DNA from 3 places in the Paenibacillus sp. FSL F4-0236 genome. Region 2 is predicted to be linked to each of the others. Evidence: riboswitches for the same ligand, from Rfam matches in the RefSeq annotation. Region 2 holds a riboswitch; each other region holds the start of a gene.
What was found. A riboswitch is a leader RNA that binds a small molecule or an ion and turns the genes downstream of it on or off. The one in region 2 is predicted to bind cyclic di-AMP.
Positions count from the first base shown of each region.

Region 1: linked by a shared signal. The riboswitch ahead of NSQ29_RS24745 (hypothetical protein) and the one ahead of NSQ29_RS00830 (TrkH family potassium uptake protein) in region 2 are both predicted to bind cyclic di-AMP.
Region 3: linked by a shared signal. The riboswitch ahead of NSQ29_RS27240 (3D domain-containing protein) and the one ahead of NSQ29_RS00830 (TrkH family potassium uptake protein) in region 2 are both predicted to bind cyclic di-AMP.

Region 1 covers NZ_JBBOBK010000001.1:5,542,696-5,550,963, reverse strand. The annotation lists gene NSQ29_RS24780 (ATP-binding cassette domain-containing protein) at 1-425, shown strand, start outside; gene NSQ29_RS24775 (ABC transporter ATP-binding protein) at 430-1,332, shown strand; gene NSQ29_RS24770 (ABC transporter permease) at 1,325-2,614, shown strand; gene NSQ29_RS24765 (hypothetical protein) at 2,649-2,840, shown strand; gene NSQ29_RS24760 (hypothetical protein) at 2,933-3,292, opposite strand; gene NSQ29_RS24755 (hypothetical protein) at 3,425-3,934, opposite strand; gene NSQ29_RS24750 (hypothetical protein) at 3,951-4,442, opposite strand; cyclic di-AMP (ydaO/yuaA leader) riboswitch at 4,576-4,741, opposite strand; cyclic di-AMP (ydaO/yuaA leader) riboswitch at 5,162-5,352, shown strand; gene NSQ29_RS24745 (hypothetical protein) at 5,543-5,959, shown strand; gene kdpF (K(+)-transporting ATPase subunit F) at 6,086-6,163, shown strand; gene kdpA (potassium-transporting ATPase subunit KdpA) at 6,176-7,852, shown strand; gene kdpB (potassium-transporting ATPase subunit KdpB) at 7,869-8,268, shown strand, end outside.
Region 2 covers NZ_JBBOBK010000001.1:181,247-189,514, reverse strand. The annotation lists gene sdhB (succinate dehydrogenase iron-sulfur subunit) at 1-425, opposite strand, end outside; gene sdhA (succinate dehydrogenase flavoprotein subunit) at 500-2,242, opposite strand; gene NSQ29_RS00845 (succinate dehydrogenase cytochrome b558 subunit) at 2,311-2,976, opposite strand; gene NSQ29_RS00840 (LysR family transcriptional regulator) at 3,378-4,280, shown strand; gene NSQ29_RS00835 (potassium channel family protein) at 4,352-5,020, opposite strand; gene NSQ29_RS00830 (TrkH family potassium uptake protein) at 5,034-6,329, opposite strand; cyclic di-AMP (ydaO/yuaA leader) riboswitch at 6,464-6,645, opposite strand; gene NSQ29_RS00825 (CPBP family intramembrane glutamic endopeptidase) at 6,960-8,268, shown strand, end outside.
Region 3 covers NZ_JBBOBK010000001.1:6,106,085-6,114,352, reverse strand. The annotation lists gene holB (DNA polymerase III subunit delta') at 1-125, shown strand, start outside; gene NSQ29_RS27275 (PSP1 domain-containing protein) at 265-1,065, shown strand; gene yabA (DNA replication initiation control protein YabA) at 1,097-1,462, shown strand; gene NSQ29_RS27265 (tRNA1(Val) (adenine(37)-N6)-methyltransferase) at 1,539-2,312, shown strand; gene rsmI (16S rRNA (cytidine(1402)-2'-O)-methyltransferase) at 2,309-3,223, shown strand; gene NSQ29_RS27255 (AbrB/MazE/SpoVT family DNA-binding domain-containing protein) at 3,549-3,803, opposite strand; gene NSQ29_RS27250 (HD domain-containing protein) at 4,108-5,391, shown strand; gene NSQ29_RS27245 (TatD family hydrolase) at 5,503-6,273, shown strand; cyclic di-AMP (ydaO/yuaA leader) riboswitch at 6,471-6,700, shown strand; gene NSQ29_RS27240 (3D domain-containing protein) at 6,982-8,145, shown strand.

The DNA of each region.
Region 1 (8,268 bases), 5.4 Mb from region 2:
AGATTATGATCGAGACGCTGCTTAAATATATGGATGAGAACAACGCTACGATCATCATCTCCACACACATTGTGGAAGAGGTGCGGCGGTTGGCAGATTATATCGTGCTTATGCATAGAGGTGAACTGCTGGGTATGGCCGAGAAAGACAGTTTATTCGGTACTTGGACCGAGGTGTGGGTACAGGTTGCAGATGAAGAGGAGCTTGCTGAGTTATCAGCGGAATTACCAGGAGGTATAAACTTTACCATGGATACACCGGGTGTAGCTTCTTTTATCATAGAACAATTTTCTAAGAACGAGAAACGCATTCAGGACTTGGGCGTAAAGGTTATCAAGAGTCGCAGTTTAGAATTGGACGAAATATTGGGTTTATGGACACAGGGACACCGTCCTATCCTGATTGATCACAAGAGAGGGGACTAGAGAAATGGAAGCCTTAAAGCTGGAAAGTGTAATGAAGCAATATGGAGAAAAAACCGCTGTAAACGGAATTAACCTAACGGTAGGCAAGGGGGAAATTTACGGATTACTGGGGGCAAATGGTGCAGGAAAAACAACCACCATGCGCATGGTGCTTGGCTTAATTTACCCTGATGGCGGGAATATTTTGTATAATGGAAAGCCGTATAACAGCGAACTTCAGCAAACCATGGGCTATCTACCCGAAGAAAGAGGATTATATCCAAAGGTAAAGGTAAGCGATCAAATCGTCTACTTGGCACGTCTGCGCGGGATGTCGGCTAGTGATGCAGATAAGAGCCTTCGCTACTGGCTCGATCGGTTTGAGGTTCCGGATTATTACAATAAGAAGATTGAAGAGCTCTCCAAAGGGAATCAGCAGAAAATGGGCTTTATCGCCGCAGTCGTTCATAAGCCGCAAATTCTCATCCTTGATGAAGCCTTCAGTGGCTTGGACCCTGTTAACGTGGAACTACTGAAAGATACGGTAAAAGAATTACGTGATCAAGGAACGAGTATCTTATTCTCTACTCACCGGATGGAGCATGTTGAAGAGCTTTGCCGTAATATTACGATTTTGGATCGTTCCAATACTGTCGTGCAGGGCGATATTCGTACGATTAAGAGTGGGTATCCTCGTGAACAAGTATTGTTGCGTACGGATAACGAAGTGACCGGTCTAGAATCAATTGCAGGTGTAACAGCAGTACAGCGACAGGAGCGAGGTTATCTGTTGTCCATCAGTGAGATCGGCGCGGCACAACGTATCCTACAGCAGGCGATGGCACAGGGTGAAGTGGAGCATTTTGAAATTAAGGAACCAACATTAAATCAAATCTTTATCAGAGCGGTGGGTGAATCTCATGAATAAGATGGGGACAATTATTGGCTTTACCTTTAAAAATAAAGTAAGAACGAAATCATTCATGATTACTACATTAATTCTAGTGTTGCTGCTCAGCATTGGGATGAATCTTCCGTACATCATCGATCAGTTTAAGGGTGATTCTAAAACAAACGCAGAGACTCAAATTGCTGTGATCGCGGAAGAGGGAAATCAGGCTGCAGAGTTGTTGAAGGCATATACTTCACCTGAAGGAATGCCGCAGGCAAAAGTTGTGCAATATACTTCTGCCGACGATGCGGAGCTAAAGAAAGCTTTAGATGAAGGGACTGTAGAGGGGTACGTTACTTTTGCAGAACCTACTGGCGAAGGACTTCCACCCGTTACTTATCATAGTGAAAATGGTGAATTGAAGGGCGATGTGCAAATCTATCTCCAAAATGCCCTTCAGCAGGCCAACACCCAGTTCATCGTTGGCGACAAGCTGACGCAGGAGCAGATTGCTGCTATGTCAACACCGGTACAGATAGCTACTCAGCAGCTCAACCCTGATGGGACTGCGGGAGATAAGGATGCGTCGCAGGAATCCGCTCCACCTATTAATTACGTCATTGTATACGCCATGCTTATGCTGTTCTTCATGTCTATCATGATGACCGGTAATATGATCGCAGCTGAGATTACTTCAGAGAAGAGCTCACGGATCATGGAGATTCTGATTACAAGTGCCTCACCTTTAGCGCAAATGTTTGGTAAAGTTATCGGTGTCTTCTTAGTAGGATTATTACAAATTGGCGTCATTATCGCAGCGGTAGTTGTCAATCTTAAGCTTCCGCATAATGCAACGATTTTGAAAGATTTAGACCTGGATTTAGGCCAGCTTAATATTAATTTGTTGCTTTATGGAATTGTTCTTTATGTACTAGGTTATTTCCTCTATGCCTTGATGTATGCAGCTGTAGGTTCGATTGTCAGCCGTACAGAGGATCTTGGCCAAGCGGTTATGCCGATTATGATGTTAGGCTTCGTAGCATTCTATGTTCCACTGTTCAGTATCTCTAATGCGGATACTCTGCTGGTTAAGGTAGCGAGTTATGTGCCTTTCACCTCTCCATTGACCATGCTGCTCCGGATTGGTGTTGGTGAAGTAGCGATCTGGCAAGTTATTGTATCATTAGCCATCCTGCTTGTTACCACGTTCATCTTTGGATGGTTGGCTGCCAAGATCTATCGCACAGGCGTATTGATGTACGGCAAACGTCCAAGTATTAAAGAGATCAGAAAAGCGATGAAGGCTTACAAGATCTAAGTGGCTTCATATAAACTTTTAAGGAGTGGTAATCATGACTAAAAGTGAACAATACAATATGATGCTTTTAATGAGTTCGGTATCTCTGGCTACGGTTAGTAGAATGCTCCATTCAGATGGATCCGCTGTTATGGATTTCACTCAGGGTGTATTGACTGGGATTGCCATGGTGGGGATGATTGCGGGATTGTGGATGTACGGTAAGGCGCGTAAGAGTAAAGCGTAATAGTAGGAAATAAGGAAGCCGCGGCAGATGCCGTGGCTTTTTTATTTTTTGTGTATGTATCGTAAAAGTTATTTGGAAGATAGTTGAGGGGATTAGACAACGGATAGATTACCACTAGGCAGCAAATCCTCTTGAGCAGTCAGTTGCTCCCGCACACGCCTAAGCTGCGCTTTTAGTACAGGAACACTCTTTTGCAGAATGATGCTTATTTGAGGTAAAGATAGCTTTAGGCCATACCACATCGTTTTTATAAGCTGTTCCTCCCAAGGCAATGCCTTGGCAGACAGGAGAGACCGGCATGCGTAATAATCGGCGCATTGTCGGATACAAGAGCGGTAAGCTTCGATAGAGAATAGCTGGCTGTCGAAGCTTTTTTGACGGAATATTTTATGAAGCTCTTTAAAAGTACGGATAGTAACCTTCTCGGCTTCTGCTGATTGTTGTAACAACATGGAACTGAGCGTATAGATATCATTCGTACACTTTTGAACACACTCTGCAAATATAGTTCTACGGGGGGATTCGGCAGGTAAGGGGTCAGGCATGATAAACACGATCCTTTCAGAATGGGTTATGGGATGAACCTATAATATAGAAAAGTAAGAAATGGATTTGTTGATAAGCTCGGCGGTATCAGGTTCTGGATAACTATGTTTTTGAAGCGCAACACTGGATGGTTTATAATATAGCCGCCCTCCTTTGGAATCTCTCCCACCAGCGACAGCTCTGTACAGACGACCTTGCTCAATGTGCCCTGCCAAGGATTTACCCTGCAGCTTGGCTCTTAAATCCTGTAAAGCACCTTGCACTAGCTCAAACTGAGTCTGATCCCACTCTGAACCATGGGTACGTACTTTATCTATCGCTTCCTCTAGCCGGCAATGGTATATCATTCTGAGAAAAGAACTCCATTTAATAAGGTCGAAAGTTTTGGTATTGGCAGAGATAAGACATGCCCCCCAGCTGCTACCTCCTTTACAGGTAAGTTTCAGGATGCCATAACGGCTGTCTTGATCAGCCTCCATTCCATAGTGAATAGGCTCTGGTGAATCAAAGACGAATACTTCTATGCGAGATAGTCTTCGCTGGTCCATGACAGGTTTCTCCTCCTTAGGTTTCCAAAAGCTTAAGATTTACATGGTGAATGACGTTAGCCTTCTCTATACAGGCGAGCATTTCAGCTTCATTCTCACAGACTGCGGCATGCTCCAGCCATAGTCGGAATTTCTGTTTGCGTATAACGGATAAATGTAAGGGAAAGGTGTTGCGGGATCTCATTACGTACCAACCGACTGCAACATCTTTCCACGGTTCCTTAAAAGCGGTGAGCCATGGAAAACGTTGGTGTGCTGACCAATCCTGCAGCTGTTGCTTTTCTCGGATATTTTTATATATTTCGTATATAATTGTTCGGTCCATACAGTATTCACAGGTAGATGGGCTGCTGAAATGGCGAAGTGATTCAATCTGCTTCTGACCAAAAGCATAGCCGACAATAGTTCTGTGATGATCCTCTTCGAACCACAACGCTCCAAAGCAAACATAATTTAGACTTATCGGCTCAAGTAGCCCTTGCTGAGTTCCCCAATAATAGTGTTTCATTCCTTTCACCCCGTCCAGCATGCTATCACCCTATAGATTCAGGTAACGCAAAAACCGCAGCAAGAGGAGGACCTCTGCTGCGGTTTTGGAATACAGGTATACACACACCTGTGCCAAAGCGTGGCGGATCAAGGGTCTCTCTCTTTACGCTTACGAGGTTAGCTGTCGGATTCGGACGGTGAGAGTCGCCCTACCTATGTGAGACTTGAACAGTCTCCTTCGGATTCACCCCAAGTAGGCCATGTGGCCTGATGGTTCCCCCGTTCCCTGCAAATGCAGGAACTCAGCGTTGAATGTATTTCGTGAAATAGATTCAACCCGAATCATACTCTTTTCAAGGTGTTTCTGTAAAAACAGAAAGTGTTCTTTTGAGCGCAATTTAAACCAAATCCTGCCTACTACGACGGAAAAGGGAACCAAATAGGTATTTATTGCGAGTTATCGGGCTTCTTCCTCGCTTAATCTCGACTTCTTGTTTTCTTACCTATAAAGGCGATTTTTTAAGATTTCTACATTTGTGGTGAATAAAATCACATGGTATGCCCGCTTTTCGCTAATGGATTAAAACTCGAGTAAACAAGAGATATAGAGAGATTGGATATCAAGTAAGCGCTATCCGATACGAAAATAGTTTTTAATTTGCATTATTTTGGCATCAATCAGGTTTTACAATTCTTCCTGCATAAGGGTATGATTACTCCTGTTTCAACAACAATCGAATATTTGATCCGCTTAATTTCCGTTAAGGAAAGCGGGGGAACCAACAATCGGCAGACGATGTGAGAGTCGGAAGCCGGTTATGGGGTGAATCCTGTAGAAGATGCGAGTGAGCTCGCATCTTCTACAGGTAGGGCGACTCTCACCGCCCGAATCCGACAGCTAACCTCGTAAGCGTATGGAGAGAGGATGAGTGCAATGTGACCGCTAGCGAGCCACAGAGGAGAATCCTTTGTGGCTTTTTGCTGTGCTTTTTTAAGCAAAGCATTTATGGAAAACCTCACGAAGAGGTCGTTATATTCATCATTAGCGGTAGCTTTTCTTTCAAGATCAGGGTGATCAAGTTCTGATCTTACAAGCAAAGCATTTGAGGAGAATAAGAGATGACAGATCAGAATGAATATGTACTGGTATGTGCGCCAACGAAGGCAGGCGAACATTTTATTAAGCTTCTAAAATTCAGAGGCATTAAGATGGCCGGATTGACCAACAACTTGCCTGAGAAGGCCCTACTCGAAGAGATGGGGATTGAACAAGTCGTTCTAGTTGATACCCGCCATCAGAATACTTGGTTTCGCCCGCCGTTCCCGGTAGGACGGGTATATCTGTTCGAGAGCAGCTTTACGTTATGCTGCCGCTACATTCAGATGTGCCGCACCTGGACGACACAGCCGATTTTTGTAATCACAAGCTCAATAAATCCTAGATTGGTCTATAAAAGACTTGGTGCAAGTTATGTAATCTATTCTCATAGTGGTGATGCTGATTTTCTAATCGATAAATCACCTCATCAAGGATAAAAGAAGGAGTGCGGGAGATATGATGGATCTGTATATGGTGGCTTCGTTAGCTGTAATTTACGGGTTGTTTTATGGATTTATGCGCTGGTGCGCAGGTGTAGTTGAGGATACAGGGAGGGATAAGTTGTGATTCTAGTAATCGCTGTTACCCTACTGTTGTTTGTATATCTGGTTTACGCATTGATTCATCCGGAGAAATTTTAAGGAGGGGCATTCATGGGCATTTTGCAAATAGTTGCTGTAATCGTAATTCTTATCTTGCTGGTTAAGCCGATGGGCACGTATTTATATTATGTATTTTCTAATGAACCGAACCGTACGGATCGATGGTTTGGAGGCATGGAAAAAGGGATTTATAAGCTGATCGGCCTGAAAAAACGGGACGGAATGTCTTGGAAGAAGTATGCGCTCAGCTTTGTGTTAACAAATATCGTATTGGTTACTTTCAGTTACATTGTTCTTAGATTGCAGCGGGGATTGCCGTTAAACCCGAATGGAATTACGGATATGGAACAGACGCTTTCATTCAATACAGTGATCAGCTTTATGACCAATACGAACCTGCAGCATTATAGCGGGGAGACGGGGCTTTCGTATTTTTCACAAATGGCTGTCATCACGATGATGATGTTCACATCTGCAGCGAGCGGATTTTCTGTTGCGGTTGCCTTTGTCAGAGGAATCACGGGACGGAAATCAGTCGGGAACTTCTTCGAGGATTTCGTCAAAGCACATATTCGTGTGTTCATTCCGCTAGCTTTGTTAGTTTCATTGGTGCTGGTAGGACTACATGTGCCACAAACGCTCAAGCCATCACTTGAAGTCACTACACTAGAGGGCCAAACACAACAAATTGCTATCGGTCCAGTAGCTTCTTTGGAATCGATCAAACATCTGGGCACGAATGGTGGCGGCTTCTTCGGGGCCAATTCATCGCATCCTTTTGAGAACCCTAATCCACTTACGAACGTGCTAGAGATTCTCTCTATGTGGATGCTGCCAGCTTCGCTCCCTTATATGTACGGATTGTTTGCCAAGAACAAACGTCAGGGCTGGGTAATTTTTACCGCAATGATGACCTTGTTTGTTCTGCTATTAAGCCTAAACTTCTATGCTGAATCGAAAGGCAATCCGGCGATCAATGCACTAGGAATTGAATCTTCACAAGGTAGTATGGAAGGTAAAGAGGTGCGCTTCGGCATACCGCAGTCTTCCTTGTTTACTTCAGTAACAACCGCAGCTACGACAGGTAGTGTTAACAATATGCATGATACGCTGACGCCGCTGGGAGGTATTACGCCTCTTGCACTGATGATGCTCAACAATGTCTTCGGTGGTAAAGGTGTCGGACTGATCAATATGCTGATGTATGCGATTCTGGGTGTCTTCCTGTGCGGTCTCATGGTCGGCAGGACACCGGAGTTCCTCGGACGGAAAATAGAGGCCAAGGAGATGAAGCTGATTGCCATAGCGATCCTTGTACATCCGTTCATTATCCTTGTGCCAACCGCAGCTGCGTTCCTGACCGATTTGGGGCAAGGGGCGATTACGAACACTGGATTCCATGGACTCAGCCAAGTGTTATATGAATATGTCTCTTCTGCCGCGAACAATGGTTCAGGATTTGAAGGGCTTGCAGACAATACAACTTTTTGGAATGTCACAACCGGGATTGTCATGCTGCTAGGTCGTTATGTCTCTATCATTGCAATGCTGGCGGTAGCAGGTTCTCTGCTTAAGAAGAAGCCGGTTCCTGAGACGATTGGCACGTTCCGCACAGACAATGGACTGTTTACGGGAATTCTGATTGGTACAGTAGTGATTATCGGTGCGTTGACGTTCCTGCCGGTCATTGTACTCGGCCCCATTGCAGAATATCTAACCTTACGGTAGGAAGAGGGAGAATAAGATGAGTACTGTAAAAAGAAAAAAGTTGCTGACGGGACCCATACTCCTTAGCGCTGTAAAGGATAGTTTTATAAAGCTTAACCCAGTAACGCTAATCAAAAATCCAGTCATGTTCGTGGTAGAGGTCGGTACGATCATTGTCCTCCTCATGGTGCTGGCTCCTGGATATTTTAATGCAGAGCAATCGATAGGCTTCAATATCACAGTGTTGTTCATTCTGCTATTTACAGTGCTGTTTGCGAACTTCGCTGAAGCACTGGCGGAAGGCCGGGGGAAAGCCCAAGCCGATTCGCTCAAGAAAACAAAACAAGATATCACAGCTAACAAACTGGTTGGAGGAGCGGTGAAGACAGTCTCTTCCTCCGAGCTGCGTAAAGGAGATATCGTCATTGTCAGTCAGG
Region 2 (8,268 bases):
CCCGGCCCAAGGTCATACGTACCATCGATTGGAATCCAGGCCTTTACTCGTTTCAGTGCGTTGAACATCCGAGTACGGTCAATCACTAAGTCACGCACCACCGGAAATGTCTTCATTGGCTCAATGCGTACAGGTTGTTCCAGATTGTCTATAAGCGCTGCGCAGGCTTGGCGAGGTTTGCCGTTGATCACCATCGAGCAAGCTCCGCATACTTCTTCTAGACAGTTGGAATCCCAGCATACCGGAACGGTGCTGTCACCTTTGGCATTCACAGGGTTACGCTGAATTTCCATCAAAGCACTGATTACATTCATACCCGGACGATAAGGGAGCTCAAATTCCTCAACATAAGATGAGCTTTGTGGATCGTCCTGGCGGGTGATGATAAACTTTACGTTTTTGGGAGCTGTAGCAGTTTCCGCCATAATGGTTCCCTCCTCAAATTGCCTAATTTTATTTCATTAAGCTTGCCTCGCAAGCTGTTCACTGCTGGGAAAGATTAATCCTTCGAATAATCACGGACCCGTGGAGGGATCAGTGAGACATCGACTTCGTCGTAAGAGATTTGCGGACCGTCTGCAGTCCAAGCTGCTTTCGTGGTCTTCAAGAATTCCTCATCATTACGATCCGGGAATTCCGGTTTGTAATGAGCGCCGCGGCTCTCATTGCGCATAAGCGCTCCCAGTGTCATCGCTTCGGACAGCTCCAGCATGTTCCACAGCTGACGGGTGAATGCCACACCTTGGTTATTCCAGCGTGACGTATCGTTCATATTGATATTGCGATAGCGTTCTTTAAGCTCTTTGATTTTGCCAATGGTCGCTTCCAGCTTCGGATTGTGCCGTACAACCGTCATATTGGCGGTCATCCATTCGCCCAGTTCCTTGTGAATCACATAAGCATTCTCTGTACCTGACATCGCTAGCAGAGACTCATATTTGTCCGTCTGCTTTTTGTGGAAGCTATCATATACAGAAGAAGAGATATCTTGTGACGATTTCTTCAGACCTTTGATGTATTCAACAGCCTTTGGTCCAGCAACCATACCGCCGTAAATGGCAGATACCAGAGAGTTAGCGCCTAGACGATTCGCTCCATGATATTGATATTCACATTCGCCTGCCGCAAACAGACCAGGAATGTTTGTCATTTGGTTGTAATCAACCCACATACCGCCCATGGAATAGTGCACAGCCGGGAAGATTTTCATCGGTATTTTACGAGGGTCATCCCCCATGAACTTTTCGTAAATTTCAATAATCCCGCCAAGCTTCACGTCCAGCTCTTTCGGGTCCTTGTGAGAGAGGTCCAAATACACCATGTTCTCACCGTTAATGCCCAGCCCTTGATCCACACACACATTAAAAATCTCACGTGTAGCAATATCGCGCGGCACCAAGTTACCGTAGGCTGGATATTTCTCTTCAAGGAAATACCACGGCTTTCCATCTTTATAAGTCCAGATGCGGCCGCCTTCACCACGTGCTGATTCCGACATTAAGCGGAGCTTGTCATCTCCTGGAATAGCCGTTGGGTGAATCTGGATAAATTCTCCGTTGGCATAATGTACGCCCTGTTGGTACACCGCACTTGCTGCTGTGCCTGTATTAATTACGGAGTTCGTTGTTTTACCAAAAATAATACCAGGCCCGCCGCTAGCCAAAATAACAGCGTCTGCAGGAAAAGTCTCAATCTCCATCGTCTTGAGATTCTGGGCACTTATGCCGCGGCATACACCTTCGTCGTCGACGATGGCCGAGAGGAACTCCCAGTTCTCACGTTTCGTTACAAGACCTTCGGACTCCCAGCGGCGCACTTGCTCATCCAGCGCATACAAAAGCTGTTGGCCTGTCGTTGCGCCAGCAAATGCAGTGCGGTGACGCTTCGTTCCGCCGAAACGACGGAAGTCGAGTAATCCCTCAGGTGTGCGGTTGAACATTACGCCCATCCGGTCCATAAGGTGGATGATACCCGGTGCTGCTTCACACATCGCCTTGACCGGTGGCTGATTCGCCAGGAAGTCACCGCCGTAAACGGTATCGTCGAAGTGCTCCCAAGGAGAGTCGCCCTCCCCTTTCGTATTTACCGCGCCGTTGATGCCGCCTTGCGCACAAACGGAGTGTGATCTTTTTACAGGCACTAATGAGAATAATTGAACATGCGCACCGGACTCCGCTGCCTTGATGGTAGCCATCAGGCCGGCCAGACCGCCACCCACGATAATGATATTTGCTGTTGCCATGATAGTTCACTCCCTTTATTGAAAATATCAGAAAGGATTCTGGAATCTAGTCCTGAGAGGATAATTACCTAGATGAAAGTCTTTATGGACTGAGCTATGGAAGCTGCGGTTTGAAATTCAGCATCACGGAAAGTGACTAGCGAAATGAGGAACATAAACGTTACAAGAACAAATATACCGAGACAAAGGTAAGAGGATACCCGCTGTGAACGAGGTCCTACCGTGATCCCCCAGCTGATCAAGAAAGACCATAGACCGTTTGAGAAGTGAAAGCATGCTGCAACGATACCGATAATGTACAGTGTCAACATCAGTGGTTGAGTCACGATATCATGCATCAGACCGCCCAGCTCTTCATGCTCTACACTACCAACTGCCACCTGAACCCGGGTTTGGAACAAATGCCAGACTATAAAGATAAAGGTAATAATTCCTGTAATGCGTTGCAGCGTATAACGCCAGTTTCTTTCAATGTTGAAACGGTTCAAGTTCGGCTTGGATTGATAGGCAATATACAGTCCATATACGCCATGGTACAGCAGAGGTAGCCATATACCGAACAATTCCAGGAAGAAGACAAGCGGCAGGCTATTCAGCCATATCACGCTGTCAGTGAAACCGGAAGCGCCACCCTCTACAGCCGCAAAATTCGTCATCATGTGCTCAATGAAGAAAGCTCCAAGCGGGATAACGCCTAGCAAGGAATGAATCTTTCTGGAATAAAATCCTTTCATACAAAGTAACCCCTTTCCGATTAAAACAGCGTTTTCATTATTGTGTATTCACCGCCGGAACTACATTTGACACAGGATAACGTAGACTATGTCATGACAAAACGTCTATATTTACCGCTATCCTTGGTTTCCCGGACTTTGTTTTCTTTTTCACAAAATGTGAATATCTTGTGTCACTTTTTATGTTACTCCTTTTTCCCTTATAAGGGAATTGCAATCTAATTATTAAACGTTATACAATAAACGCATAAGAATAGATTTTATATGATAATAATTCTCATTTAGAGAAACAACATTTTCCGACAAATCTTTTATTTCCTTATGGAGCAAGAAGTATTGTCTTCATGGCTATGAATTTCGTCACTACTGTTTATAGATTGCACTACGAGAGGAACATAAATATGTTTGACGATTTAGATGTTTTTGCAGCGGTTGTGGAGCACTCCAGCTTGAATCGGGCCTCCCGCCAGCTCAATCTGTCCCAACCTGCCCTATCTCGTAAAATCTCCAAGCTGGAAGAACGGCTGGGTGTCGCGCTATTTAATCGTTATGGCAAGCGTCTGGAGGTAACAGAGGTTGGGCGTCTTACTTATTCCTACGCACTTGAACAACGGCAGCAGCGCTCTAAATTTCTGGAGGCTTTGTCTAAATACAAAGAAGGCGAGCCTAAGCTCGTCACCTTAGGGGCGTCACTTACCTCACTGCAGACCACTCTGCCTCCACTAGTTAACGCATATATGGAGAAATACCCAACTGCGGAGCTGAAGCTAATCACAGGCCGAACACATGAAATTGTCTCCTCTGTCAGTGAAGGAAAGTCAGATATAGGTCTGATCGCTTCCTCTATTCAAGAACCTGGACTGCGCTGTATTTCTCTGTTTGAGGATCAACTTCGACTGGTTGTTTCTGAGCATCATCCTCTGAATCAATCTACCAAGCTAACTATGGATGATCTGTCCCGACTGCCTATGATCCTGTTCTCCAAAGGCACCTGGTACCGACGTCTAACAGACGATCTGTTCCAGCGCTGTGGAATTGATCCAGACGTTCGGATGGAGATTGACTCCTTCGAAGCCATCGTGCGGCTGCTACCGACAGTCAATGTGGCAGCGTTACTGCCCAAGTCTTATCTGCGTCCGCAGCTGTTAAACGGCGGTGGGCTGGTCTCTCTGCATATTAAGGAGCTGGAGCAGACTCAGCGAACTACCTGCCTGATTTACCGTGACGATGGGAGCCTGAGCACAGCGGCCCGCAGCCTCGTGCAGGTCACAGAAGAGATGTTTCTAACGGAACGAGAGAAATAGTACATACCTCTGCGTGCAGCCTTAATTAAAAAAGCCCTCCGTCCCATGTAAAGGACGGAGGGCTTATCTATTTAATCTTGGTTTACAACTTCATCCTCAAATCGATCAATACTTTCATTAGAACCAATGAGTACCATAACGTCGCCCTCACTCAAATGATCATGTGCCGTTGGAGCCACTATAATTCCACTTTCCCGGTTCAGGGCAACAATACTGCAGCCATATTTCGCTCTTGTATTTAAATCTGACAAGCTTTTCCCGTTCATACAAGACGGAACGGTTAGCTCGACGATTTTATAATCCTTGGACAGTTCAATATAATCCAGCAAATTGGGTGTCACGAGCTGATGTGCCACACGAATGCCCATATCCCGCTCCGGAAAAATAACCCGGTCCACGCCCAGCCTGGACAACGCACGACCATGAAGGATCGAGATCGCCTTGGCTACTACTTGCTTGACTCCAATCTCTTTTAACAAAATCGCCGCCAGAATACTTCGTTCCATATTGTCGCCAATCGCAACAATCCCACAGTCAAAGTTCCGTACGCCAAGCGAGCGCATAATTCCTTCATCTGTAGCATCAGCCACTACCGCATGCGTCAGGTGATCGCTCATTTCCTCCACACGCTCCTCATGGTGATCAATGCCGAGCACCTCGTAGCCCATTTCCATCAGCTCAAGTGCAAGGCTTGAGCCAAAGCGGCCTAAACCGATTACTACAAATTGCTGTGCTTTCATTTCGGATTAACTCCTATCCAATAATTATTTTACCTTCTGGGTGCTTATACAATGGTTTACCCTGTTTAGGTCCAAGCGCATACACTAATGTTAATGGACCTAGCCGACCTGCAAACATGGTCAGACAGATCAGAATCTTGCCGAAGATAGACAGTTCAGGTGTCAGCCCCATGGTTAGTCCCACCGTGGCAAAAGCTGAGGTCGTCTCAAATAATATCGCTAAGAAATTACTATCCTCTGTTGTGGACAGTAACATCGACACCGTGAGGACCAATAGCAAAGCGAGTAATGTTAACGTCAACGCTTTATAGATACGCTCCTGCGCCAATCGGTAACGGAACAGTACAACATCTTCACGTCCGCGCAGCATCGCGATTACTGCACCAATCATAATCGTAAAGGTTGTAGTCTTGACCCCGCCACCTGTTGATCCTGGAGATGCACCAATAAACATAAGAATAACCATAAAGAACTGTGAGGCTTGCCGCAGTCCGGCAATATCCACCGTATTGGCGCCAGCGGTTCGGGGCGATACCGACTGAAAGAATGCCGATAATATTTTGCCGCCGAAATTTAAATTCCCCAGTGTGCGCTGATTCGTAAATTCAAATATAAAAATAACCAAAGCGCCGATAAGAATAAGCCCTGCAGTGGTGGAGAGTACAACTTTGCTATGCAAAGATAATTTACGTTTGACACGAAACTCCACCAGATCCGACATGACAATAAAACCAATACCGCCAGAGACAATCAGAAACATCACCACGATGTTCACTAGCGGGTCATATACATAATCGGTTAAACTCCGGAAATCCCCGAAAATATCAAATCCAGCATTATTAAACATAGACACCGCATGAAATATTCCAAAATAAATGGCCTTTCCCAGTGGCATATCAAACGCCCAGCGTATGGACAGAAGCACCGCTGCACAGCCTTCGATGACCAAGGAATAAATAAGTACTCTCCGGATCAGTCGAACAATCCCCTCCATAGAGCCTTGGTTCATTGCTTCCTGAAGGATCAGTCTGTCCCGCAAGGAAATTTTGCGTTTCATCATCATGGCAAATAAGGTCGCCATTGTCATAAACCCTAAGCCGCCCACCTGGATAAGCACCATAATTACGGTTTTCCCAAAAATGGTGAATGTCGTCCCGGTGTCCAGCACCACAAGTCCTGTCACACAGGTGGCCGATGTTGCAGTAAACAACGCATCAATAAAACTAACAGCATTCCCGCTGGTACTCGAAATGGGAAGCATTAGCAGCAAGGCTCCAATCAGAATGATCGATGCAAAACCAAGCACCATAATCTGAGGCGGAGAGAGCTTCAGGAACTTTGATTCAGAAACCCTGCGAAACTGTGAAGCCACTACGCTCACCCTCTTATCAAAATTTAAAGAATTCCAACAAAAAAAGCACTGGAAAACCAATGCTACCCTTGGTTCCTGCAGTAAATTAGCCTACGAGGTTAGCTGACGGATTCGGACTGTGCAGGCTGCCCTATTCGTTCCTAGAACGAAATTCACCCCTGATGAATAAAGACAACGCCTATGGCGTATACTCATCTTTTCATTACTTCTTATGGTTCCCCCGTTTTCACCTGAAATTCGGCTATATACAATTGCATACAAATTATATATGTTATTTCGATAAATCACAAAGACACTATTAATGGTGATTCATATGAAAAATGCGGTTTGGAGAGGATGTACCACTAAGAGTGCCTTTTCTCATCACTTTTCCGTGTTTTCCCTGCAATTGCATCGATTTTCATGAAAAATGAAGAAAGAATCACCTTAAATTCATGGTATATATTCAGTTACCTATTCTATAATATCTCTATTACCCATAAAAAGAATATACGATGATTTTTGTAACTATCATGGCACTAATACTATAATGGAACATAACATTGTCAGTTTACAAGGAGGCGTTACATGAATCCCGTTGGCCAGCCCTTACAGCAACGTGCCCTCTCCAAGAGGCTCATCATCTCGGGCATTATCGGTCTTATTCTATTTATTATGTTTCAAATTGCTCCCTCGGTGCTAAATAGCCCTGCCGGGGAAGATACTACTGTCATCAGCAAGGCGGAAGCCCGCGACAAAGCCATATCATTCGCAGAACAAAAGCTGAACTACACCAAAGCACCAACCGATCAGTGGAATGTACTGTACGATACGGACTCTTCCTTTTATGGTTATATGTCCCGCGAGAAGCTTTTGGAGGACTATACAAAAAAGAAATTGGATCAACGATATCCTTTTGACATCTTTCGTGTAACACTTAGTCCTTCAGCGGAACAAGAGCCACTGATCTCTGTTGACCTCAATATGTATACTGGTGCAGTTGTCGCTTTCACACAAGGTGCAGAAGGATCAGGTACCGGATTACCAAACAATGTATCCACCAGTGCAAAAGAAGAGGACAAGGGTACTACCTTATCACTTGCACAAAAAGAAAGTCTTGCCCGTCCTTGGCTTCAGGAATGGGATGTAAATCCCGCCAAGCTGCAAATTGAATCGAATACGGGAAACTACGGGCTCGTGTATACAGATCGTTCCGTTCAGATCGGCGAATCCTTACTACACTATTATTTCGATTTCACTGGCGAACAGGTATCCAGCTTTAAAGCAGGATTCACCGCTCCAGCCTGGCATACCTCCTATGTAAAGGACCAGACCTCTCTCGCTGAAAAGTTTACTTTATTCGGCTACGGTTTGCCTACTTTAGCTTTAGGAATTCTGGCACTCATCTACAGCATACTTAGAAGAGAACATACCTCCTTTAAGCGTGGAATATTCCTAAGCTCAGCTTATTTTGTAATCATGATGATCAGCACCTATAATATGCTCCCTGAATCCTCAGGCGAAGGACTCGAGGCTCAGATAACTTCCGTCATAATGTTCATCATTTATGCCTTATATAGCCTCCTAATGTCCTCCCTGCTCTATTTTTCTTTAGTTGGAGGGGACGGCCTATGGAAAAAAGAAGAGGGAATGAACCCATGGCCTCGTGCTAAAGAGCCTGGCTATGGAAAATATGTTCTGGATAGTATCCGGGCTGGATACGTCTGGGCATTCGTGCTGCTAGGGGTGCAGACCCTTATGTTCATCGTATTATCACTTACCTTGCAGAACTGGTCCACTACTGACGCTACTCAATCTCCTTACAACATGAGATATGCTTGGCTGCTGCCCATCGTTGCATGGCTCGCTGGTTTATCCGAGGAAGCCATTTATCGTT
Region 3 (8,268 bases), 5.9 Mb from region 2:
GTGAGCGGAGTGCGGAACAATGGGTGGCTTATATGGGATTTGCTGCAGAGAGCACTAAGAAGCTGCGATCCAATGCCAATGCCCAGTTGTGTCTGGAGCAGTTTTTAATCCGACTGGAAAGTTAAAGGATTAGTTATGATATATCCTCCGGATGTCGCTTTACCTGGAAATATCGTTTTAACAGACGAGGAAGGACAAGCATGGATCATCAGGGAGCGGACATGCCCATAGGTTCCTTTTACCGGCAAACAAGGGGGTTAATTTTTGTACAGCGTAGTAGGTGTCCGTTTTAAAAAAGCGGGTAAAATATATTATTTCGATCCACTTGATTTTCCGATTGAACGGGATCAATATGTTATTGTGGAGACAGCACGTGGGGTTGAATACGGTAAAGTTGTCGTAGGCAAAAAAGAGGTGGAAGAATCCGACGTAGTTTTGCCCCTCAAAAAAGTGATGCGTATTGCCGGAGAAACCGACGCACGCGTAGTTGAAGAGAACAAAGGGGCCGCTAAAGAGGCTTTTACCACCTGTTTAAATAAAATACGCGACCATGGTCTCAAAATGAAGCTCGTCGATGTAGAGTTTACTTTTGACCGTAATAAGATTATATTTTACTTTACGGCCGAAGGACGGGTCGACTTCAGAGAATTGGTTAAAGATCTAGCAAGTATCTTCCGGACCCGCATTGAGCTACGGCAAATTGGGGTGCGTGATGAGGCTAAAATGCTAGGTGGACTTGGACCTTGTGGGCGAGTGCTTTGTTGTTCATCTTGGTTAGGGGATTTTGAACCCGTATCCATTAAAATGGCGAAGGATCAGAACCTGTCACTTAATCCGACGAAGATTTCAGGACTTTGTGGACGTCTGATGTGTTGTTTGAAATTTGAGCATGACAATTATGAGAGTGTAAAGGAAGAAATGCCAGCGGTCGGCAAGATTGTCGTGACCTCATTGGGTGATGGCAAAGTAGTAGGACTTAATGCCGGAAGCCGTACGGTTCATGTACAGTTGTTTGAAGTGGGCAAAGTTAAGGAACTTCCAATGGATGATGTTGTCGTCAAGTAAACCATTATAAGGTTACTTTCGGGGTGGAAACTTGGAGAAGAAAAATATATTTGCACACATGCAGGATATGGAAGCACAGATGGAAACGATGCGCGCCAATCTTGGAGAATGGAAACAGACGGTAAAAGAACTGATGGAAGCTAATCAGAGGTTAACTCTGGAGAATGAACAGCTTCGCAAAATTTTAAAGCGGGATGCACCTTTGGATCCTACCGTAGATTCTGCGGAGGCGGAAGCTCTTTTAGCTGCCGGAGAGGGAACAGAAGAGGTTGTCGGGGAAGGTTATGACAACTTGGCCCGGCTTTACCATGAAGGCTTTCACATCTGTAATGTTTATTTTGGACATTTACGCACGGAAGGTGATTGTCTGTTCTGTCTTTCTTTTCTTAATAAATGAGGATATCCAGCCGTAGGAGATTGATCCTACGGTTTTTTTTGAATTTAGCTCAACAAAACATTTAGGAGATTACTACATGACAAATTCTTTTAACGATATATCTGTTCCTTTGTTGCCGACGGAGCGGGTGGATGATTTATTAACGCATGACTTGCGAATTATTCAAAGTGACGAAGTATTTAGCTTTTCTATGGATGCTGTACTGCTTGCGCGTTTCGCCAGCGTTCCGCCTCGTGGGAGAGTCCTGGATCTTTGTACTGGAAATGGTGTAATTCCTATTTTGATGACGACCCGAACTAAAGCTTCTATAGAAGGGATTGAAATTCAGCCCCGTTTAGCGGATATGGCTCGGCGTAGCGTGGCTCTAAATGGGCTACAGGATCAGGTTGTGATCCATGAAGGCGATTTACGTGAGTTATATAAAGTTGCAGGGCATGGCGTATATGATGCAATAACAGTCAATCCTCCTTATATGCCGCTTAACGGCAGTGACCTCAAGCTGAACACTCATCAGGCTATGGCTCGTCATGAAATCGGGTGTACGCTGGAGGAGGTCATTCAAGCCTGTGTGAGACTGGTTCGCACCGGTGGAAAGGTAAGTATGGTTCACAAGCCACAACGATTGGTCGATATTATTAGTCTTATGAGAAAATATAGGCTCGAGCCTAAGATTATTCGCTTTGTACATCCACGTGCGCATCTGGAAGCTAATATGGTATTAATTGAAGCGATACGTGATGGTAAGCCGGAGGTTCGTTTACATCCACCACTCATTGTATATAATGAGGACAATCAATACTGTCCAGAAATTATGGACATCTACTATGGTGCTAAAGAGGGTAAATCATGACGATATCATGCCAAAGCAGTTTTCAGAACAATAACAATACACATAAGCAGGAATCAACCGGTTCACTTTTTTTGGTGGCAACACCCATCGGTAATTTAGAGGATATGACTTATCGTGCTGTCCGCACTTTGCAGGAATGCGATATTATTGCAGCTGAGGATACAAGACAAACTCGGAAATTGTTGAGCCATTTTGAAATTACACCCTCTATGTTGTTCAGTTATCATGAGCATAATAAGGCTGCCAGTGGACCTGAACTTATCCGCTATATAATAGAAGGAAAAAATTTGGCACTCGTCAGCGATGCCGGTTTACCAGCCATTTCCGACCCTGGTGCAGACCTTGTAGCCCTTGCCATAAGTCATGGTATACCAGTAATTCCTATACCCGGAGCTAACGCAGCTTTGTCAGCATTAATTGCCTCTGGTCTGCCTACGACTACTTTCACTTTTATCGGCTTCTTACCTCGAGAACGTAAAGATATCCGTGCGGTATTAAGTCCACTTCGTTCGGCGCAAGGGACTATACTGTTCTACGAATCTCCACATCGCGTGGTGAAGACACTGGCTCATCTCCATGAAGCATTTGGCAATCGGCGAATTGTGCTTGCTCGTGAACTGACGAAGAGATATGAGGAGTTTCTACGTGGGACGATCGAGGAATGTACGGATTGGCTCGCTGAACATCCACCGCTTGGTGAGTATGTTATCGTCGTTGAAGGCGAGAGCAAGGAAGATGCTGAAATGGCGGAATCGGCTTGGTGGCGCCAGTTAAATATTGAAGAACATGTTGCTCATTACGAAGCAGCAGATATGCCGCGTAAAGAAGCTATGAAAAAAGCAGCCTCTGATCGTGGTGTGTCAAAGCGGGATATTTATAACGCACTTCTGGATAAAACGGAGCAGCAGTAAGTGTTATTGACGGATTCTAATTCTAAGAGGCTAACAAGGTGCGGAGGGGTATTACGAAGCTGACGAGATTCTAGCCTGAAGGTGGTTCCCAAAAGGAAGCCCAAGATAGACCAGATCATGGTAAAAACACGATTTGCTTCATGCTCTCACCGCATTCCCCATCATTATTAGGTGTCATGAGGGGAGTTAATCCTTGTAGACACCTTTTGGGCAGGAAACACAGGTGATTGCAGAAAAAAAATACCTCCCGCGGTCACGGGAGGTCAAGGAGATATGAAAAGGTTAGAATTAACAATTTGATTAGTTCTATTATATACTATTTATTTTAGTTTGTCACAGGGGTAGGGATAGTAGAAATGCATTCATGACAAACTATTTTTCCTTTGAAGTAAGTTACGTTCTCAGCGTTGCCGCAGAAAATGCAGGCAGGCTCATATTTCTTAAGCATAATGCGCTCACCATCAACGTAAATTTCAAGTGCGTCTTTTTCACCAATGCCAAGAGTACGGCGCAATTCAATGGGAATAACTACCCGTCCAAGTTCGTCTACTTTTCTTACAATTCCTGTTGATTTCATCATAACAATCGTTACTCCTCTCAATGTTCCAAAAACGTCATTATTCGACATTGTTCACTGTTTTATGATATTTATAATACCAACGATTCCCAAAACAGTCAACCTTTTTTCATCTGTTGAATAAGTGCTTTTTCACGAAAACTTTGAATTCCCTATAACAATCACGAATTCTAAAAAAAGTGAAAAAATAAACTTTGTCGATTTACCAAGACTAAAAACGTCACTATTCGACAAAGTACGACATAATTACTTATTATATACTTATATTGGTTAAAATCATATTAAATTTAATAAAGGAGTTGATCTCATGAAGCAGCCGCTCACAGAAGAAAAGGTTTTCAAAGATCCGGTTCACAATTATATCCATGTGCAGGATACTATTATTTGGCGACTAATAAATACAAAGGAATTTCAGCGTTTACGCCGTATTCGCCAGCTGGGGACCTCGTATCTTACTTTTCATGGCGCAGAGCATAGTCGGTTTTCTCATTCCCTAGGGGTGTACGAAATTACACGTAGAATTATTTCGCAATTTGAACGAAGCGGGTATAAGGATTGGATTCCTGAAGAAAGTCTGCTTACCTTGTGTGCGGCCTTGCTGCATGATCTGGGACACGGTCCATTTTCCCATTCTATAGAAGAAGCTTTTGAAATGAATCATGAGGATTGGACTTGTCGAATTATTCTGGAGGACACAGAGATTACTGAGATCTTGCGTGATGTGGAGGAGGATTTTCCTCGTAAAGTAGCCTCTGTAATCGCTAAAACTTATGAGCATGAAATTGTTGTAAATCTGGTTTCCAGTCCGCTAGATGCTGATCGCATGGATTATTTGCTGCGTGATGCGTACTATACAGGTGTAAACTATGGGACGATCGACATTGATCGGATTTTAAGAATGCTGCGTCCTTATAATGGTCGAATTGTTGTAAAAGAATCGGGAATGCACGCCATTGAAGATTATTTAATGTCGCGCTATCAAATGTACTGGCAAGTCTATTTTCATCCGGTGACACGTAGCTCAGAGATTATTTTACGACAAATTTTCCGTAGAGCCAAGGAGCTTTTCCAAGAGGGGTACAATTTTAGTTTCATGATTAATCCGCTGGAGGATTTGTTCCGTGGTGAGGTGACAGTGAAGCAATATTTAATGCTAGATGAAGCACTGGTACAGACGGCTTTTATGCAGTGGACGCTTGAGAAAGATGAGCTACTAAGCGACTTGTGTACCCGTTTTATTCATCGTAAACTGTATAAATATGTTGAGGTGGAGAATCTCGATACAGATATGATTACTGAAATTCGTAGCAGTTTTGCGGCAGCGGGACTTCACCCAGAATATGATTTGGAGATTGATTTTCCGACAGATCTGCCCTATGATGTGTTCCGTCCGGGAGAAGCTTTTGACAATAAACAAATTCTGCTGCTTGATCGGCATGATCATCTGCGGGAAATTTCAGAGGTGTCGGATATTGTGCGTTCTATTAGCGGTATTCACCGTGGCAGATATCATCTTTATTTTCCTCAGGATAAGTTGAGAAATGCGCTTACGCGATTGCCTGGTTCTATTGCAGAGATTTTTGCAAAATAATACAAGAAAATATGGGATTTTTGACAAGAAGAGTAGAAATATAAGATATAACGGATAGTGTGAAACTTATATTGTCTTATATTTAAAAAAGAACAAGGAGTGAGGGTTAAAATGTTTCTGTTTGACACACATACGCATCTGGATGCACCTCAATTCGACGAGGATCGCGAAGAAGTTATCGCTCGTGCTGTAGAAGCAGGAGTTAGCAAGATGATTAATATCGGATTTAATCGGGAGACGATTCCCTCAACGATGAAGCTGGCGGAATCTTATGATTATATTTATGCGGCAGTGGGTTGGCATCCTCAGGATGCGATTGATATGAAAGAAGGAGATCTCGATTGGATCGCTTCTCTATGCAGTCATAAAAAAGTAGTGGCTATTGGTGAAATCGGACTGGATTATTACTGGGATACTTCTCCCAAGGATGTGCAACATGAAGTTTTTCGCAAGCAAATTGGACTAGCCCGTGAATTAAATATGCCGATTTGTATTCATGATCGTGATGCCCATGAGGATGTTGTACGGATTTTACGGGAGGAAAAAGCAAATGAGGTTGGAGGCGTGATGCACTCATTCTCAGGAAGCTGGGAAACAGCTAAAATGTGCTTGAATCTTGGTTTTCATTTATCCTTTGGAGGACCCATTACGTTCAAAAATGCAAGAGTGCCAAAAGAAGTGCTTGCGCAGACCCCACTAGACCGATTATTGATCGAAACCGATGCTCCATATTTGACTCCACACCCCTTCCGCGGGAAGCGAAATGAGAGCGCTCATGTGAAGCTTGTAGCAGAGGCAGCAGCTGAAATTAAAGGGTTAACATGGGAAGAATTGGCTAAAATAACGTATGCGAACGCACTGGAACGATTTGGGATTGAGTGAAAACGGGAGCAAAACAGGCGAAAAATAGAGAATGGCCGATATATTAAACTTTTTTAATATAAAAACGGCTGAATATTACAATATTTTAACCATATTTTTGCGTAAACGTGGTTGAATCGTCCTTTACAACATGCATCAAAACAGGATATCATCTTTTCAGTGATGTGAGCTGTGTTATAGTGACAGCCATTGATTCATGGATCGTCTCGCTGAGTCTCCGTATGGAGAACGGGGGAACCAATATTGACCTGCCGCATGCCTGTATTTTAAATACGGTTTAGACGTGCCGTAGGACAGTATTTGATTTCTTCACGTGGTCTTTGGGGTGAATTTAAGGGCAACCGCCATGAGCGGGTGACCTGAAATAGGGCGTCTCTCTTTCGTCCGAACCCGACAGCTAACCCCGTAAGCGCAAGTAAGAGAGGCAACCTCGTGCACAAGCATTCTCTATTCTGATATTGGAGAAGCCACGAAAGAGTCCTCAGTTGAACTCTTTTTAGGCTTTTTTATTTTTGAATAAATAGAATGTTGCCCACATACTGTTATATAACAGGGGTGGGAGTAGCTGTGCCGAGCAGGCGATCCATGAGCAGGAGACGCTAAGTTATTACGTGCGTGTCCTGTGACAATCTCAAATAGTTTCGTCAAAGGAATTCAGTCCTCATGATATACAATTGACGACGGGGCTATGTAAGGAGGATGGAGAGAATGGGCGTATTCCAACCAGAAGTATCCCATGATTCGCAGTCATCCAGCAGGTCTTTCGCATTACGGTGGGAGCAAGTAAATACTCGCGTACTTTTACTTGCAGGCGTGATTTCAGTCGCTATCGCGCTACTTATTCTGCTGTACGTACACGGTCAAAGTAACAAACAATTATTTTTAGTAATAGACGGGCAAACACAGACGCTTGAAACGCGAGAAGCGCTTCTTGGTGATGTGTTGGAGAAAGAGCAAATTTCGCTGCAGCCGCATGATGAACTATCTTTAGGACTGAGTGATGAAATAAAAGACGGTGACCGTGTCGTTATCAATCGTGCGCAGAAAATTAGTCTTACTGCGGATGGAGCAACAAAAACGTTATATACGACCGAAGACACAATTGGTAAAGCAATTGAGAAAATGGGCATTACCCTAGAAGGTCATGATAAGATTTTCCCTTCGTTAGACACCACCATTTCTGCAAACATGGAGGTTAAGATTGTTCGCATCAACAAACAGACTGTACAGCGATCAACTAACTTACCCTTCAGAGTCATCAAGACAGCAGACCCCTCCCTTACTGTGGGAACAGTTAGAGTGGCACAGGCAGGCAAACCAGGCGTCATGATTCAGCATATTGAAAAGATCTACCAAGACGGAGAACTGGCCTCTATGCGCATGATTGGTAAGGAAGTACAAACGGTAACGAAAGATAAGATTATTGCCGTTGGTACCAAAGCACTTCCTAAGCCGGCTGTAGCTAAGACTACAACAACTTCCAAATCAAACACCACTTCAAAAACGGCTAAGGTTAGCGCCAAGACTAATAACGTCACTAGCAAGGCTGGCGTAGACTTTGAGTACAAGAAGATGATTAAGAACGTCTCCATGACAGCTTATTCATCAGAAGAGCCAGGTATTGGTACCAAAACTGCCTCCGGAACACGCGTAACGGAAGGTCGTACAATTGCGGTAGACCCGAATGTAATCCCTATTGGCTGGTGGGTATATATCGAGGGGCTTGGATTCCGCCGAGCAGAAGATACTGGCGGTGCCATTAAAGGCAATAAAGTAGATGTCTATTACGATTCACTGAGCCATGTCCGTAATTTCGGTCGTAAATCACGTACCGTTTATGTGATTGGACCTGTGAAGCCGGAGTTAAACTAGGCTGAAGCTTTTGCAAATTATTCTTTGATAAGCTATAGTGATGATAACCGTTAAGGAACGCCAGATGATCATTTCGTTGATCGCAGAGCAACCGCTCATCACTTATACATTCTTTAACCAAAA